DNA from 4 places in the Acidovorax sp. FG27 genome. Region 3 is predicted to be linked to each of the others. Evidence: predicted binding sites of a transcription regulator. Region 3 holds the regulator's gene; each other region holds the start of a gene.

What was found. Region 3 encodes FNR, which switches genes on or off when oxygen is low (the NO sensors DNR and NnrR bind a similar motif). Its sites were predicted from a motif close to TTGATNNNNATCAA; they were not measured.
Region 1: ABWV53_RS09340 (OmpW/AlkL family protein) is a predicted target of FNR. The motif match lies at 2,001-2,014, and genes of this name have one in related genera.
Region 2: ABWV53_RS12190 (oxygen-binding di-iron domain-containing protein) is a predicted target of FNR. The motif match lies at 1,639-1,652, and genes of this name have one in related genera.
Region 4: azu (azurin) is a predicted target of FNR. The motif match lies at 1,661-1,674, and genes of this name have one in related genera.

What each region holds. Positions count from the first base shown of each region.
Region 1 is NZ_BAABVY010000009.1:515,262-519,013, forward strand. Features, by position in the region: gene ABWV53_RS09335 (metal-dependent hydrolase) at 184-1,218, shown strand; gene ABWV53_RS09340 (OmpW/AlkL family protein) at 1,312-1,929, opposite strand; gene ABWV53_RS09345 (DUF808 domain-containing protein) at 2,109-3,131, opposite strand; gene ABWV53_RS09350 (LysR family transcriptional regulator) at 3,229-3,752, opposite strand, start outside.
Region 2 is NZ_BAABVY010000009.1:1,143,026-1,146,777, reverse strand. Features, by position in the region: gene msrQ (protein-methionine-sulfoxide reductase heme-binding subunit MsrQ) at 63-683, shown strand; gene ABWV53_RS12190 (oxygen-binding di-iron domain-containing protein) at 761-1,579, opposite strand; gene lysA (diaminopimelate decarboxylase) at 1,718-3,010, opposite strand; gene lptM (LPS translocon maturation chaperone LptM) at 3,007-3,309, opposite strand; gene cyaY (iron donor protein CyaY) at 3,322-3,651, shown strand.
Region 3 is NZ_BAABVY010000009.1:795,391-799,142, reverse strand. Features, by position in the region: gene ccoG (cytochrome c oxidase accessory protein CcoG) at 1-1,095, shown strand, start outside; gene ABWV53_RS10580 (FixH family protein) at 1,164-1,457, shown strand; gene ABWV53_RS10575 (hypothetical protein) at 1,547-1,813, shown strand; gene fnr (fumarate/nitrate reduction transcriptional regulator Fnr) at 1,850-2,569, opposite strand; gene hemN (oxygen-independent coproporphyrinogen III oxidase) at 2,766-3,752, shown strand, end outside.
Region 4 is NZ_BAABVY010000009.1:172,843-176,594, reverse strand. Features, by position in the region: gene ABWV53_RS07740 (dihydrolipoyl dehydrogenase) at 1-888, opposite strand, end outside; gene ABWV53_RS07735 (IMPACT family protein) at 1,016-1,609, opposite strand; gene azu (azurin) at 1,756-2,211, shown strand; gene ABWV53_RS07725 (hypothetical protein) at 2,362-2,544, shown strand; gene ABWV53_RS07720 (methyl-accepting chemotaxis protein) at 2,548-3,752, opposite strand, start outside.

The sequences.
Region 1 (3,752 bases), 280 kb from region 3:
GGCATGCGGCGCCGCGGGGCGGCCGAAGGGGCCTCGTGGGCGGCACCGCGATGGATCATTCGGTCATGCCGGTATGACAGGATTGCAGAAGCGACCTGGCGGCGCTGTAGGACGCGCCCGCTTACCGCGCGGATTTCACCCGGCGCGGCCAGGGGCACCCGCCGGCTCTGCTACGTTCGGCGCATGGATTCCTTCACGCAGATCGCCCTCGGCTCCGCCGTCGCCGTAGCCGCCCTGGGCCGGCGCACCGCTCCCTCGAAGGCCGCGCTCTGGGGCGCCGCCGCCGGCACCCTGCCCGACCTCGACACTTTCATCGACCACGGCGACGCCATCGCCAACATGGTGCTGCACCGGGCCGAGAGCCACGCCCTCTTCTACCTCAGCCTGGTGTCGCTGCCGCTCGGCTGGCTGGCGGCGCGGGTGCATGGGCAGAGCGCGCTCTGGCGCCGCTGGTGGCTGGCGCTGTGGCTCGCGCTCGTCACGCACCCGCTGCTGGACTGGATGACCGTGTACGGCACGCAGCTGCTGCGGCCCTTCGACGACACGCCGCTCGGGGTGGGCAGCATCTTCATCATCGACCCGGCCTATACGCTGCCGCTGGCGGCGGGCGTGCTGCTGGCCCTGTGCCTGCGGGGCGGACGCGGCCTGCGGTGGAACGCGGCGGGCCTGGCCGTCAGCACCGCCTACCTGGCATGGAGCTTCGCCGCGCAGCAACACGTGGCGCAGGTGGCGCGCGCGGCGCTGGCCGAGCGCGGCGTGCAGGCCGAGCGTCTGCTGGTCACGCCCACGCCGTTCAACACCGTGCTCTGGCGCGTGGTGGCGGTCACGCCCACGCAGTATCTGGAGGGCTTTCATGCCCTGGCCGACGGCGACCGCCCCATGCAGTGGACCGCGCACCCGCGCGGCGCCGAGCTGATCGCCCGCTACGGCCAGCACCCGCAGGTGCGGCGCATCGCCGACTTCAGCCGGGGCTTCTGGCGGCTCACGCAGGACGAGCGCGGCCACATCTTCGTGACCGACCTGCGCTTGGGCCAGGAGCCGGCCTATACCTTCCACTTCGACCTGGGCGAGGCCTCGGCGGTTGCGGCCGGGGGCGGCTCGGTCACGCAGCGGTGGCAGCGCCCCGACATCGCCGCCGCCCTGCCGGCTTTGTGGCGGCGCATGCGCGGGCACGGCGGTGGCAACGGCCTCTTCGGCGTAGCGGACGCGGCACCCTGAAAATTGAGGTCTTTCAGGGCTCCAGCGCCCGTTCTTCCAGCGCCTGATGCTATTTTTTCAATAGCAATTCGTTCGCGGGTTCTGAACGCGGGTTCAGAACCGCCAGCCCAGTCCCACCCCGGCCAGCACCGGGTTGATCTTGAACGTGCCCACCGGGTTGCCGGCCGCGAACACGTCGGTCTTGATGAACACCTTCTTCACGTCGAAGTTCAGGTACAGGTTCTTCGCAAGGGGAATGTCCACCCCGACCTGCAATGCACCGCCCCAGCTGCTCTTGTCGATGGAGGGGCTGAGCGCGGCCTGCACCGCCGGGTCGAACCGCACGCTCGAAAAGCGCGTGTAGTTGACGCCGGCGCCCACGTAGGGCTTGAAGCCGCTCCAATGCGTGAAGTGGTATTGCGCCAGCAGCGCGGGCGGCAGGTGCCTGAGCGTGCCGATCTGGCCCAGTCCGTCGGCGCGGATCTTCTGCTTTTGCGGCACGGTAAGGATCAGCTCCGCCGCCAGGTTGGGGCTGAAGAAATAGGTGATGTCCACTTCGGGCAGCACCTTGTCGTTGATCGACAGGCCCAGGCCGGTGGAGTCCTTGTTCACGCTGTCCAGGTGCACGGCGCGGGCACGGACCAGCCAGGGGCCGTCGGCGGCCTGCTGCGCGAAGGCGGCGCCCGAAGTGAGGGCGCCCAGGAGGGCGAGAGCCAGCCATTGCTTTTTCATACGGAACTCGATGCGGTTGACCGGGGACGACCCCCGTGACCGTATTGAGCGCCGTGGGCCGCTGGCGGGCCTTGCCGCAGATCAAACGCCGGCTGGCCTCGCAGGGGCCGTGCGCCGCTGTCTGATCTGCGTCAGGCAAGGACGCCGCCGCGGTGGCGCCATCGCCCGCGGATCCAGTGTCAATGCACCGGGGCGGCGCCCTCGCCGGCCGGCTTGCCGCGCAGCCGCTGGACGAGCGTCACCCCGCCCAGCACCAGCGCGCCGGCGACGATGCCCACCAGCGCATTCAGCAGGTTGTTGGCCAGAAAGCGCCACAGCCCGCCCGCCGGCCACTGGGCGGCCAGCTCGGCCAGGCCCTCCACGCCATGCGCGATGGCCGGCACGCCGTGCACCAGGATGCCCCCACCCACCAGGAACATGGCGGCGGTGCCGGCGATCGACAGGCCCTTCATCAGCCAGGGCGCCGCCGCCACGATCCCGCGGCCCACGGCGCGCACGGCGCCGCTTTGCTTGTTGCTCAGCCACAGGCCCAGATCATCGAGCTTCACGATGCCTGCCACCAGGCCATAGACGCCCACGGTCATCACCAGGGCGATGCCGGCGAGCACGGCCACCTGCTGGGCGAACGGCGCCTGGCTGACGGTGCCCAGCGTGATGGCGATGATCTCGGCGGAGAGGATGAAGTCGGTGCGCACCGCGCCCTTGATCTTTTCCTTCTCGAAAGCGGCCATGTCCACCGGCACAGGCGCTGCGTCCGCCGGGGCCACGGGCACCACGGCCTGCGGCTCGCCGGGCTGCGCCGGCGCCTTGCGGTGCAGGAACTTGTGCGCCAGCTTCTCAAAGCCCTCATAGCAGAGGAAGGCGCCGCCCACCATCAGCAGCGGCGTGACGGCCCAGGGCAGGAAGGCGCTGATGAGCAGCGCGGCCGGCACCAGGATGAGCTTGTTCACCAGCGAGCCCTTGGCCACCGCCCAGACGACCGGCACCTCGCGCTCGGCCCGCACCCCGGAGACCTGCTGGGCGTTGAGCGCCAGGTCGTCGCCCAGCACGCCCGCCGTCTTCTGCGCGGCCACCTTGGTCATCACCGAGACGTCGTCGGCCATCGCCACGCCCTTGCGGGCGGCCACCTTGGTCATCAGGGCCACGTCGTCCAGCACCGTGGCGATGTCGTCGAGCAGGGTGAGAAGGCTGGCACCGGCCATGGGGAACTCCGTGGGGGTTGAAAGCGGCCGATTATGGGAGCAGACCCACCTGGCCGCGCTGCGCCGCGAGCGCAAGCCGGCGCAGGACGGCGCCGCGTCAGGCGGGGCTAGCGGGGCTGTCGCTTGCGGCGCCGGATGGCAGCAGCACCGCCGACGGGCCCCGCAGATGTGCGAGCAGGCTGCGCAGCGCGGGCGGCAAGGCGGCCTCGTCACGCAGGCACAGGCACAGCCGGCGCTGCGCCCAGGCATCGCGCAGCTTCACCGTGCGGTAGTGCCGGGCGCGCCGCAGGCGCCGGGCCACGCCCTCGGGCACGATGGCCACGCCCACGCCGTGCGACACCAGATCGCACTGCCCCTCGAAGCCGGCCATGCGCGCCCGCATGGCCAGCACCGCGCCTGCCGCGCGCGCCTGCCCGTCCAGGTAGTCCTGCAGCGCGTGGCCCGCCGCCAGGCACACGAAGGGCTCGTGCAGCACGTCGGCGAAGGCTACGGCGCGCCGTTCGGCGGCCAGGCGGTGCCCGGCCGGCACGATCAGCACCAGGTGGTCGCGGGCGACGGGCTGGCACTGCAGGCCGGGCGCGGGCACGGCGCCGGACACGACACCTGCATGCGCCGCGCCGG
Region 2 (3,752 bases), 350 kb from region 3:
CGGGGCAACCCGGGCGCCATGGCGGCGTCGAAGGCTGGGCGCCTGCAGTCGGGTGGCGGTGCATGAAAAAGTGGTTGCTGCACCCCGCCGCCAAGCCGTTGGTGTTCGCGCTCTGCCTGGGCCCGTTCGCCTGGCTCTTCTATGGCGCGCTGGCCAACCAGCTGGGCGCCAACCCGGCCGAAGCCCTGATCCGCTCCACCGGCGACTGGACCCTGCGCCTGCTGTGCGTGGCGCTGGCCGTGACACCGCTGCGCGTGCAGTTCGGGCTGGCCCCGCTGGCGCGCTTTCGGCGCATGCTGGGGCTCTTCGTCTTCTTCTATGCCCTGGTGCACCTGCTGTGCTACAGCTGGTTCGACATGGGGTTCGAGCTGGGCGAGATCGTGCTCGACGTCGCCAAGCGGCCGTTCATCCTGGTGGGCATGCTGGCCTTCGTGCTGCTGCTGGCCCTCGCCGCCACGTCCTTCAACCGGGCGATCCGCTGGTTGGGCGGCAAGCACTGGCAGGCGCTGCACCGCGCCGTCTATGCCGTCGCCGCGCTGGCGTTGCTGCATTTCTTCTGGATGCGCGCGGGCAAGAACCACTTCGGCGAGGTCGCGATCTATGCGGCCATCATCGCGGCCCTGCTGGCCTGGCGGGTCTGGAACCACAGTCGCACGAAGCGGCTGAAAGCCGCGACACGGTGATGCTATTGAAATGATAGCTGACGGCGCTTGATTCATCAGCGCCAGAGGCATATTCGACCTGAATTTCTGCGCGAATCTCAGCGGGAAGGGCCCCTCCGCGCCGCCGGATCGATCCGCGCGGTCGGCAGGCGGTAGGCGGCCTCGTCGAACAGGTCGATGCCGCACTGCAGCTGGTCGAGCCAGTCGAAGAAGTCCCGAATGGCCACGGGGCCCAGGATGGGCGCGCCGTGCTGCGGCACCAGCATGGCGATGTCGAGCTGCCGCGCCATGCGGGTCCACAGCCGCAGGATCTTGTTGGACACCATGTAGCGCCGGTGGAAACCCTCCATGCGCGGAAGGTGCGGCGCCAGCTCGGTCACCGGCACGCGGGCCTGGGCGCCGCTTGTCATCGATACGCCCAGATCGCCGGTGAAGAGGATGCGGCTCACCGGGTCGTAGAAGTGGAAGTTGCCCTCGGAGTGCAGGAAGTGCGCCGGCAGCAGCACCAGTTCATGGCGGCCCAGCGGCAGGTGGCCGCCCGCGTCGGGCACGCCGATCACGCGGTTCTCGGTCTTGCCGACCTTGGTGAAGTGCGGCGCGAAACGTTCCCAGACGCGGGAGATGACCAGCGTGGCGCGGGTGCTGGTCATCCACCGGTCCAGCGAGGCGATGATGTCCGGGTCGGCGTGCGAGGCGATCAGGTAGGAGAGCTTGTGCGGCGGGAAGTGCTGGCTCATGCCGACGAACAGCTCGTTGAACGCCAGGTTGCCGCCGGGGTCGATGATGGCGCCCGTGTCGCCATCGACGATGAGGAACTGGTTGGCCTGCACGGCCTGGCCGTCTTCCTCGATCAGGTCCGAGAACATCAGGCAGGCATGCTGCGCATCTCGGTAGAGCTCTACGGGCGGCTGGGCCATGGCGGCGGTCTTCGGGGCAGTGGAAACGGCCACTGTAGGGCCGCACCGCCAGCGCCTTCTTGATGCGCGTCAAGCAGGCGTGAAGCGCTGGCCCGCAGCCGCCCGGGCCCGCGCGCCCAGGACGCCGTCAGGGCGTGGTCAGGCCTTGACGAGCTGCTCGCAGCGGAAGAGGTCGGTCACCGTCTCGCGCGAGCGGATCAGGTGCGACGCGCTGCCGTCCACCAGGACCTCGGCAGGGCGGGCGCGGGTGTTGTAGTTGCTGCCCATGGCGCTGCAGTAGGCACCTGCCGACAGCACCGCCAGCTGGTCGCCGGGTTGCACCGCCAGCGCGCGGTCGCGGCCGATCCAGTCGCCGCTCTCGCACACCGGGCCGACCACGTCGTAGATCTGCTCCTGCGCCGCCGCGTTGCCGCCGGCCTGCAGCGGGACGATGGCGTGGAAGGCTTGGTACATGGCTGGGCGGGGCAGGTCGTTCATGGCGGCATCGACGATGCAGAAATTCTTCTGCTCGCCCGGCTTCACGTACAGCACCTCGGTCAGGCACACGCCGGCGTTGCCCACCAGCGAGCGGCCCGGCTCGATCATGAACTGCCGGTCGCCGTAACCCCGCGCATCCAGCTTGGCCAGCAGCTTGGCCCAGAGCGCGTCGGCCTCGGGCGGCGTGTCGCCGTTGTAGTTGATGCCAAGGCCACCGCCGAAATCGAGGTGGTGCAGGGGAATGCCGGCGCCTTCGATGGCCTGCACCAGGTCGAGCAGGCGGTCGGTGGCGTCCAGGTAGGGCGTGTCGTCGGTGATCTGCGAGCCGATGTGGAAGTCGATGCCCACCACCTGCAGGCCCGGCAGCGACGCGGCATGTTGGTATGCCTGCAGCGTACGCTCATGCGCCACGCCGAACTTGTTGCCCTTCAGGCCGGTGGAGATGTAGGGATGGGTCTTCGGGTCCACGTTCGGGTTCACACGGATGCTGATGGGCGCCCGGGTGCCCATGGCCACGGCGACCTCGCTCAGCACGTCCAGCTCCGATTCGCTCTCCACGTTGAAGCAGCCGATGCCGGTGGCCAGCGCTTCGCGCATCTCGGCGCGGGTCTTGCCCACGCCGGAGAAGATGATCTTGCGCGGGTCGCCGCCCGCTGCCAGCACGCGCTGCAGCTCGCCGCCGGAGACGATGTCGAAGCCGCAACCCTTCTGCGCGAAGAGCTGCAGCACCGCCAGCGACGAGTTGGCCTTCATGGCGTAGCAGATCTGCACCTTGCGGCCCGCGAAGCCGCGCTGATAGGCCGCCAGCGCCGACAGCATGGACGCCTTGGAATAGACGTAGAGCGGCGTTCCGTGCTCACGCGCTAGATCGGCGAGGGGCAGCGATTCGATGCACAGGGCGTCGTCGCGGTAGGCGATGTGGGGATGGCCGGGCAGGGGGGAAGGCGTGGTCATGGCTTGGAAGGCGAGGCGGAAGACGAAGCGGAGGAGGCCGGCGAATCGGGAGGAGTGGGCGCTGGAAGAGGCGCCGAGGCGGGGGCGGCGGCCGGCACGGCTTGCGGTGGTGTGGCGGATGGCTGGGACGGCTGCCGCTGCTGGACGAAAGGCGTCAGCGTCTGCGGCAGGGTGGCGCGTTGCGCCGCGGCCGGCTCGGTGGGCAGGAACAGCGGGCCCCGCTGGCCGCAGCCGGCGATCGCCGCCACGCTGGCGGCAAGGGCGATCGTCCTGACTAGAATTTGGGAAGCTCTCAACATCGCCAAATTGTAATGACGGACCTCGAATTTCTGGACCAGGCCGAAAAACTCCTGCTCGCCGTGGAAGAAGCATGCGACCGGATCAACGACGCCACCGACGCCGACCTGGATGCGCAGCGGGTGGGCGGCATGATCACCATCACGTTCGGCAATGGCAGCCAGATCGTCATCAACCAGCAAAAGCCTTTGCATGAGATCTGGCTGGCGGCACGCACCGGCGGCTACCACTACCGTTTCGACGGTGCCCAATGGCAGGACACCAAGGGCGGTGCGGAGTTCTTTGCGGCGCTGAACGACAACGCCAGCCAGCAGGCCGGCATGCCGCTGCGCTTCGACCGCTGAACGCTGAGCGCAAGCGCCGTGGGGTCAGCGCACTCTGCGCCCGCGCAGCAGGCGCGCACGGCGCGATGATCCGTGCGCGGGGTGAGGGGCCGTCTGGGCTC
Region 3 (3,752 bases):
GGGCGCCTCTGGTGCGGCTTCGCCTGCCCGCAGACCGTCTACACCGAGATGTTCATGTGGATCGAGCACCGGGTGGAGGGCGACCGCAGCGCCCGGCTGCGCCTGGACAAGGGGCGCTGGACCTTCGAGAAGGTCTGGAAGAAAGGCCTCAAGCAGCTGCTCTGGGTCGGCATCTCGGGCTGGACGGGCTTCACCTTCGTCGGCTATTTCGTGCCCATCCGCACGCTGGGCGTGGAGCTGATGGCGCTGCAGGGCTCCTGGCAGCTCTTCTGGGTGGCGTTCTACGGCCTGGCCACCTACGGCAATGCGGGCTTCCTGCGCGAGCAGGTGTGCAAGTACATGTGCCCCTATGCGCGCTTCCAGAGCGCCATGTTCGACAACGACACGCTGATCGTCACCTACGACGAGGCGCGTGGCGAGCGGCGCGGCCCGCGCAGCAAGGCCGTGGACCCGCGTGCCCAGGGACTGGGCGACTGCATCGACTGCACCCTGTGCGTGCAGGTCTGCCCGGTGGGCATCGACATCCGCGACGGCCTGCAATACGAATGCATCGGCTGCGGCCTGTGCGTGGACGCCTGCAACACGGTGATGGACAAGATGCACTACCCGCGCGGGCTGATCCGCTATGGCACGCACCACGGCGTGGCCCGCCGCTGGAGCCAGCGGCAGATGCTGCGGCGCGTGCTGCGCCCGCGTGTGCTCATCTACGGCGCGGTGCTGGCGTCGCTGTGCATCGGCATGGCGGCCAGCCTGGTGGCCCGCACCCCGTTGAAGGTGGACGTGGTGCGCGACCGTGCCGCGCTCTCCCGCATCGTTGGCGGCGGCCGGCTGGAAAACGTCTATCGCCTGCAGATCATGAACGCCACCGAGCGCCTGCAGCGCTACCGCATCGGCGCGCACGGGCTGGCCGGGCTGGAGGTGGCATCCGAGCCCGTGGTGGAGATCGGCCCGGCCGAGTCCCGTTGGGTGGCCGTGCGCCTGCAGGTGCCCTATGGCGGGGTGCCCCCCGGCTCGCACCCGGTGTTCTTCGACGTCCGGGTGGAGGGCTCGGCCACGCAGGTGGTGGAGAAGTCGGTGTTCCTGGTGCCCCGGTGAAACAGGCCCCGCCCTACGTTGCTGGTTCCCATCGTGATCGACGCGGCGCAGGCCGCAAGGAGTGACCCATGACCATCGTCTTTTCTGCCGCCGAGCAAGCCCAGGCCCCGGCCCCGGCCGCACCGCAGCCCTGGTGGCGCCATGGCTATGTCTGGCTGGTGATCGCCGGCCCCGCCATCGTGGTGGTGGCGGGCTTCGTCACCCTCTGGCTCGCGCTGCGCCAGCCCGACCCGGTGCTGGCCGAAGACTATTACCAGCGGGGTCTGGACATCAACAAGACCCTGCGCCAGCAGGGCACCGCCATGGCGCCCGCCGTGAAGGGCCGCAATCATGCCGCCACGCCGGCCAAGGATCTGCCGTGACGGCCCGGCGGCGCCAGCGTTCCAGGGCTGCCCGCTCCGCGCAGGGCCCCGCCACGGCGGGCGCGGGGGCGAACTGGCCGCGCCGGCTGATGTGGATCGCCTGGCCCGCCTTCCTGATGGCGGGCGTGCTGGAGATGATCGTCTTCGCGCTCGTCGATCCTGCCGCGCTGCACTGGTCGGACCAGCCGGTGGCCCTCTCGCGCGAGGGCGTCTACACGATCGCGTTCTTTGTCTTTTGGGCGGTCATCGTGGCGGCAGGGGCGCTGACGACGCTGCTGTCGCTGTCGCCGTTCGAGATGAACCGGTGCCCGGTGCCACGGGGCGAGCGGCCATCCGACTGCGCCAGACACCGATAAGGCTGGCGGGCGCCGGGCCGCGCCACCGCCGCCCGCTCAGTGGCAGGCCTGGCTGTTGACGATGCGCTTGAGCGCGTCGGTGTCGAGGATGCGCACATGGCGCTGCTTGACCTCGACGATGCCTTCCTCGACGAACTTCGAGAACGTGCGGCTCACGGTTTCGAGCTTCAGGCCCAGGTAGCTGCCGATCTCCTCACGCGTCATGCGCAGCACCAGCTCGGACTGCGAGAAGCCCCGGGCATGCAGGCGCTGCACCAGGTTGAGCAGGAACGCGGCCAGGCGCTCCTCGGCGCGCATGCTGCCCAGCAGCAGCATCACGCCGTGTTCGCGCACGATCTCGCGGCTCATGATCTTGTGCACGTGGTTCTGCAGCGCGGTCACTTCGCGCGAGAGTTCCTCGATGCGGTCGAACGGCATCACGCAGACCTCCGCATCCTCCAGCGCCACCGCATCGCAGCTGTGGCGGTCGTGCACGATGCCGTCCAGGCCGATGATCTCGCCGGCCATCTGAAAGCCGGTCACCTGGTCGCGCCCGTCCTCGGTGGCCACGCAGGTCTTGAAGAAACCGGTGCGGATGGCGAAGAGCGAGGTGAAGGGCTCGCCGTTGCGAAACAGCGTGCCGCCGCGCTTGACCTTGCGGCGCACGGCCACGATCTCGTCGATGCGTTCCAGCTGCTGCTCGTTCAGGCCCATGGGCATGCAGAGTTCGCGCAGGTTGCAGTTCGAGCAGGCGACCTTGATGGATTGCAGATTCATGTGCAGAGGAGTCCTTCCTGGGCGGGCGCCCGCAGCCAGAGGTGCGGGCAGGCCCATCGTTTGATGCAGGAGCCCCGGGCCCGCTGCGTTGGAGGCCATTGTGTCAGCGCGCCTGGCGGCAACACTTGATCGAGATCAAGGACGTCCGGTGGGGGCTGCGGCACATTCGGCCGCAAGACCCGAGGAAATTCTTGCCATGACTGCTGTGACCCCCGAGCTGCTGCGCCGCTTCGACGTGCCAGGACCGCGCTACACCTCCTACCCCACGGCGGATCGGTTCGTCGAGGCGTTCGGCCAGGAAGAGTACGTGATCGCGTTGCAGGAGCGCAAGGTCGGCTCGGCCGCCAAGGCGCTGCCCTTGTCGCTGTATGTGCACATTCCGTTCTGCGAGGCGCTTTGCTACTACTGCGCCTGCAACAAGATCATCACCCGCCACCCGGAGCGCGCCGACGTCTATCTGCGCTACCTCGCCCGCGAGATCGATCTGCACACGGCGCACTGCGGCGTGGGCCAGCCGGTGAGCCAGGTGCACCTGGGCGGCGGCACGCCCACGTTCCTCGGCGACGATGGCCTGCGCGCGCTGGTGGCCATGCTGCGGCGCGGCTTCACCTGGGTGCCCGGCGGCGAATACTCCATCGAGGTGGACCCGCGCACCGTGACCGAGGACCGCCTGGCGCTGCTGGCCGAGCTGGGCTTCAACCGGCTGAGCTTCGGCGTGCAGGACTTCGACCCGCAGGTGCAGAAGGCCGTGCACCGCGTGCAGCCGGCCGAACAGGTGTTCGCGCTGGTGGAGGCCGCCCGGCGGCTGGGCTTCGATTCGGTGAACGTTGACCTGATCTACGGCCTGCCGCGCCAGACGCCCGAGTCGTTCGACCGCACGCTCGCGCAGGTGGCCGAGCTGCGGCCCGACCGCATCGCGCTCTACGCCTATGCCCATCTGCCCGAGCGCTTCAAGCCGCAGCGCCGCATCGTCCCGGCCGAGCTGCCGCTCGCGTCGGCCAAGGTGGCCATGCTGTCGCGGTCGCTGCAGGCGTTCGAACAGGCCGGCTACATGTACGTGGGCATGGACCATTTCGCGCTGCCCACCGACGCGCTGGCCGTGGCCAAGCGCCAGGGCCGGCTGCACCGCAACTTCCAGGGCTACAGCACGCAGCCGGACTGCGACCTGATCGGCCTGGGGGTA
Region 4 (3,752 bases), 620 kb from region 3:
CACGCGCAGGTCGCCCACCTGCATGGAGTGGCGGTCCACCGGCGGCAGGCCCTTGTCGTCCAGGTCCAGGCCGAGCGTGTCCAAGCCCAGGTGCTCTACATTGGGCTTGCGGCCCAGGGCGGCCAGCACCTGGTCCACCACCACCCTGGCGCTGCCGTTGGTGACTTCTATGCCACCCGCCACCTCGCGCAACTGCACGTCTCCGCCGATGTTGACGGGGAACTCGTCCTTCATCAGCGTCAGCAGCGTGTCGTTGATGACGGGGTCGCTCAGGCCCGCGACGGTGGGCTGCTTGCTGAAGGCGGCCACTTCCAGGCCCAGGCGGGCCAGGGCCTGCGCCATTTCCGAGCCCACCGCGCCCAGCCCGATGACGGCGATGCGCGGGCCCAGGGTGGGCTGCTCGAACAGCGTGTCGGTGGTCAGGATGCTGTCGCCGAACGCGAGCCAGGGCTCGGGCACCACGGGGCGGGAGCCCGTGGCCACGATGATGTTCTTTGCCTCGTAGGTGGTGCCGTTCACCTCCACGCGGTGGGCATCGAGCAGGCGGGCGCGGCCGGAGACTGCGCGCTCGCCGGCGTCGGTGGCCTTCAGCGTGGCGCCCACGAAATCGTCGCGCAGCGCGCGCACGCGCTCCAGCACGGCGGGCATGTCGACCGTCAGCCGGTCGCCGCCGCGGATGCCGAGCGGCGCCATCTTGTGGCGGGCGTGGAAGGCATTGCCGGCCTCCAGCAGCATCTTGGAAGGCATGCAGCCCACCCGGGCGCAGGTGGTGCCCCAGGGGCCGTTGTTGACGATGAGATAGCGCTCGGTGCGCTTGCGCACCTCGCGCAGCGCGGCGAGGCCTGCCGAACCAGCGCCGATGATGATGACGTCGAGAGGGAGGCTCATGCGCGCAGTCCTGACGGGAAGAATGAGGGGTGAATGAGTGTCGCCGCCACGGGGGCGCCAGTCTGTAGGCGGTCAGCCCTGTAGCGGGGCAGGGCCGGGCAGGGCAGGCGTGCGGGGCGGGGGCCGCTCAGTCGCGCACCGCATGCCAGCCGATGCGGCCCTGGGCCGCGTCGTTGGCCCGCTGGCTGAAGGCATCGGCGGCGCTTTCAGCCAGCCGCAGCCGCAGCACCACCTGCGCGCCGTGCGTGACCTGCAGCAGCTCGGCCCGCGCCGCCTCGATCTCGCGGCGCAGCACGCCCTCCAGCGCGTAGGGCACCTCGCATTCGAGCGTGCGCATGCGCTGCAGCACCACCTTGTCGGCCGTGAGCAGGGCCTGGGCGATGGTGTCGGTATAGGCCCGCACCAGCCCGCCCGCGCCGAGCTTGACGCCGCCGAAGTAGCGCACCACGGTGGCCAGCACGCCTTCGAGATCCTGGTGGCGCAGCACATCGAGCATGGGCCGGCCGGCGGTGCCCCCGGGCTCGCCGTCGTCCACCGCCGCCGACTGCCCGCCCGCCAGCAGCGCCCAGCAGATGTGGGCCGCGCCGGGGTGCTGCTTCCAGAGGGCATCGACGGCGGCCTGGGCCGAGGCCCGGTCCGCCATGGGCTGCACGCAGCCGATGAACCGGCTCTTCTTGATGACGATCTCGCTGTGGGCTGGGGCGCTCAGGGTCTGGGGCATGGGGCGAGGAGTGTAGGCGCGTGGCCGCCGGCCGGTGGCCGCGCGGGTCGCTTGATGCATGTCAACCCGCCCGCACGGCGCCTGCCTACGATGCAGCACGAGGGCCCGAATGCTTCGGCCCGCTTCAACTGAAAGGTGATGACGACATGGCAAGAATCTGGAAACCCCTGGCGCTGCTGGCGGTGTGCGCGGTGGCGGCTCCCGCCTGGGCGGCCGACTGCGCGGTGGACATCGAAGGCAACGACGCCATGCAGTTCAACAAGGCCAGCATCGCCTTGCCGGCGAGCTGCAAGCAGTTCACCGTCAGGCTCAAGCATGCGGGCAAGCTGCCCAAGACGGCGATGGGCCACAACTGGGTGCTGACCCGGGCCGCCGACCTGCAGGGCGCGGCCGCCGACGGCATGGCCGCCGGCGCTGCGAAGAACTACGTGAAGGAGGGCGATGCCCGCGTGATCGCGCACACCAAGGTCATCGGCGGCGGCGAGAGCGATGCGGTCACCTTCGCCACCACGGCGCTCAAGGCGGGTGAGGCGTACAGCTACTTCTGCTCGTTCCCGGGCCACTCGGCCATCATGAAGGGCACGCTCACGCTGGTGAAGTGAGCGGCGGGGTGCAGCTCGCAAGGCAGCGACCGCCCGCCCAGCCTGAGGGTCCGTCGCCCATGGCGGCGGGCAGGCGGCCTACACATCGTTGCGGCCGGCAGCCCTACGCTGGGGCGCATCGCGGCGCCTGGCCGCCATAGAAAGCCCGCCATGCTCTCACTGCATCTGCCGATCACGCTCACGCGCTTTTTCTCCGCCCCGTCGTTCGTAGGCGCGGAGGCTGCGGCACCGGCCACGCCGGTGGCCGCCGTGGCCGTGCCGGATTTGGTGTCGGCCTACGAAGACCCGCCGGACGACCTGGACCAGAGGGTGCGCGCCATGGGGGAGTGGTGAGTTCTAGGCCAGACGCAGGGGTGAGCCCGGCAGGGCCAGCGAGGCGGGTTCCGGCTGCAGCTTGAAGAGCGACACGGCCTCCACCAGCTCCCGCGCCTGCTGCTGCAGGCTCTGCGCCGCGGCGGCGCTTTCTTCCACCAGCGCCGCATTCTGCTGGGTGGCCTGATCCATCTGCGTGACGGCCATGCCCACCTGGGCGACGCCGTTGCTCTGCTCGGTGCTGGCCGCGCTGATCTCGCCCACGATGTCGGTCACCCGCTTGATCGATGTCACCACTTCGTCCATGGTCGCGCCGGCACGGTCCACCAGCGCTGTGCCTTCTTCCACCCGCGTCACGCTCTCGCTGATGAGGCTCTTGATCTCGCGGGCAGCCTGGGCGCTGCGTTGGGCCAGGTTGCGCACCTCGCTGGCCACCACCGCGAAGCCGCGGCCCTGGTCGCCCGCACGGGCGGCTTCCACAGCCGCGTTGAGCGCGAGGATGTTGGTCTGGAAGGCGATGGAGTCGATCACGCCGATGATGTCGGAGATGCGGCGCGAGCTGTCGTTGATGGTGCGCATGGTGGCCACGACCTGGCTCACCACCTCGCCGCCCTGCACGGCGACGGTGGAGGCGCCCTGCGCCAGCTGGTTGGCCTGGCGGGCGTTCTCGGCGTTGTGGCGCACGGTGGCGCTCAGCTCTTCCATGGTGGCCGCGGTTTCCTGCAGTGCGCTCGCCTGCTGTTCGGTGCGGTTGCTCAGGTCGCTGCTGCCCAGAGCGATCTGGTGCGAGCCGGTGGCGATGGAGTCGGACGAGCTGCGCACCTTGGCCACGATGGTGGCCAGGCTGCGCTGCATGACCGCCAGCGAGGCGAGCACGCTGTCGGGCGTGACGCGGCCCGCCTGGTCCAGCGGGCTCAGGTCGCCCGCCGCCACGCGGTGCGCGGCCAGGCCCAGTTCCGCCGGCTCGGCGCCCAGGGCGCGGGAGAGGCGGCGGGCGATGACCACGCCAGCCGCGATGGCCAGCGCGAGCGCGATCAGGCAGGCGACGATCATCACGTAGCGCTGGTGGTCGAAGCGGTTGTCCGCGTCGCGCTGCAGGCCCTCGGCGCGCTGCCCGGCGTCGATCACGAACTCGCCCACCTTGGAGGCCAGCTGGGCCAGCAGCGGGCGGCATTCCTGGTTGATCTTGGTGATGGCGGCGTCCCGCTGCCCCTCGGTCGCCAGCCGCA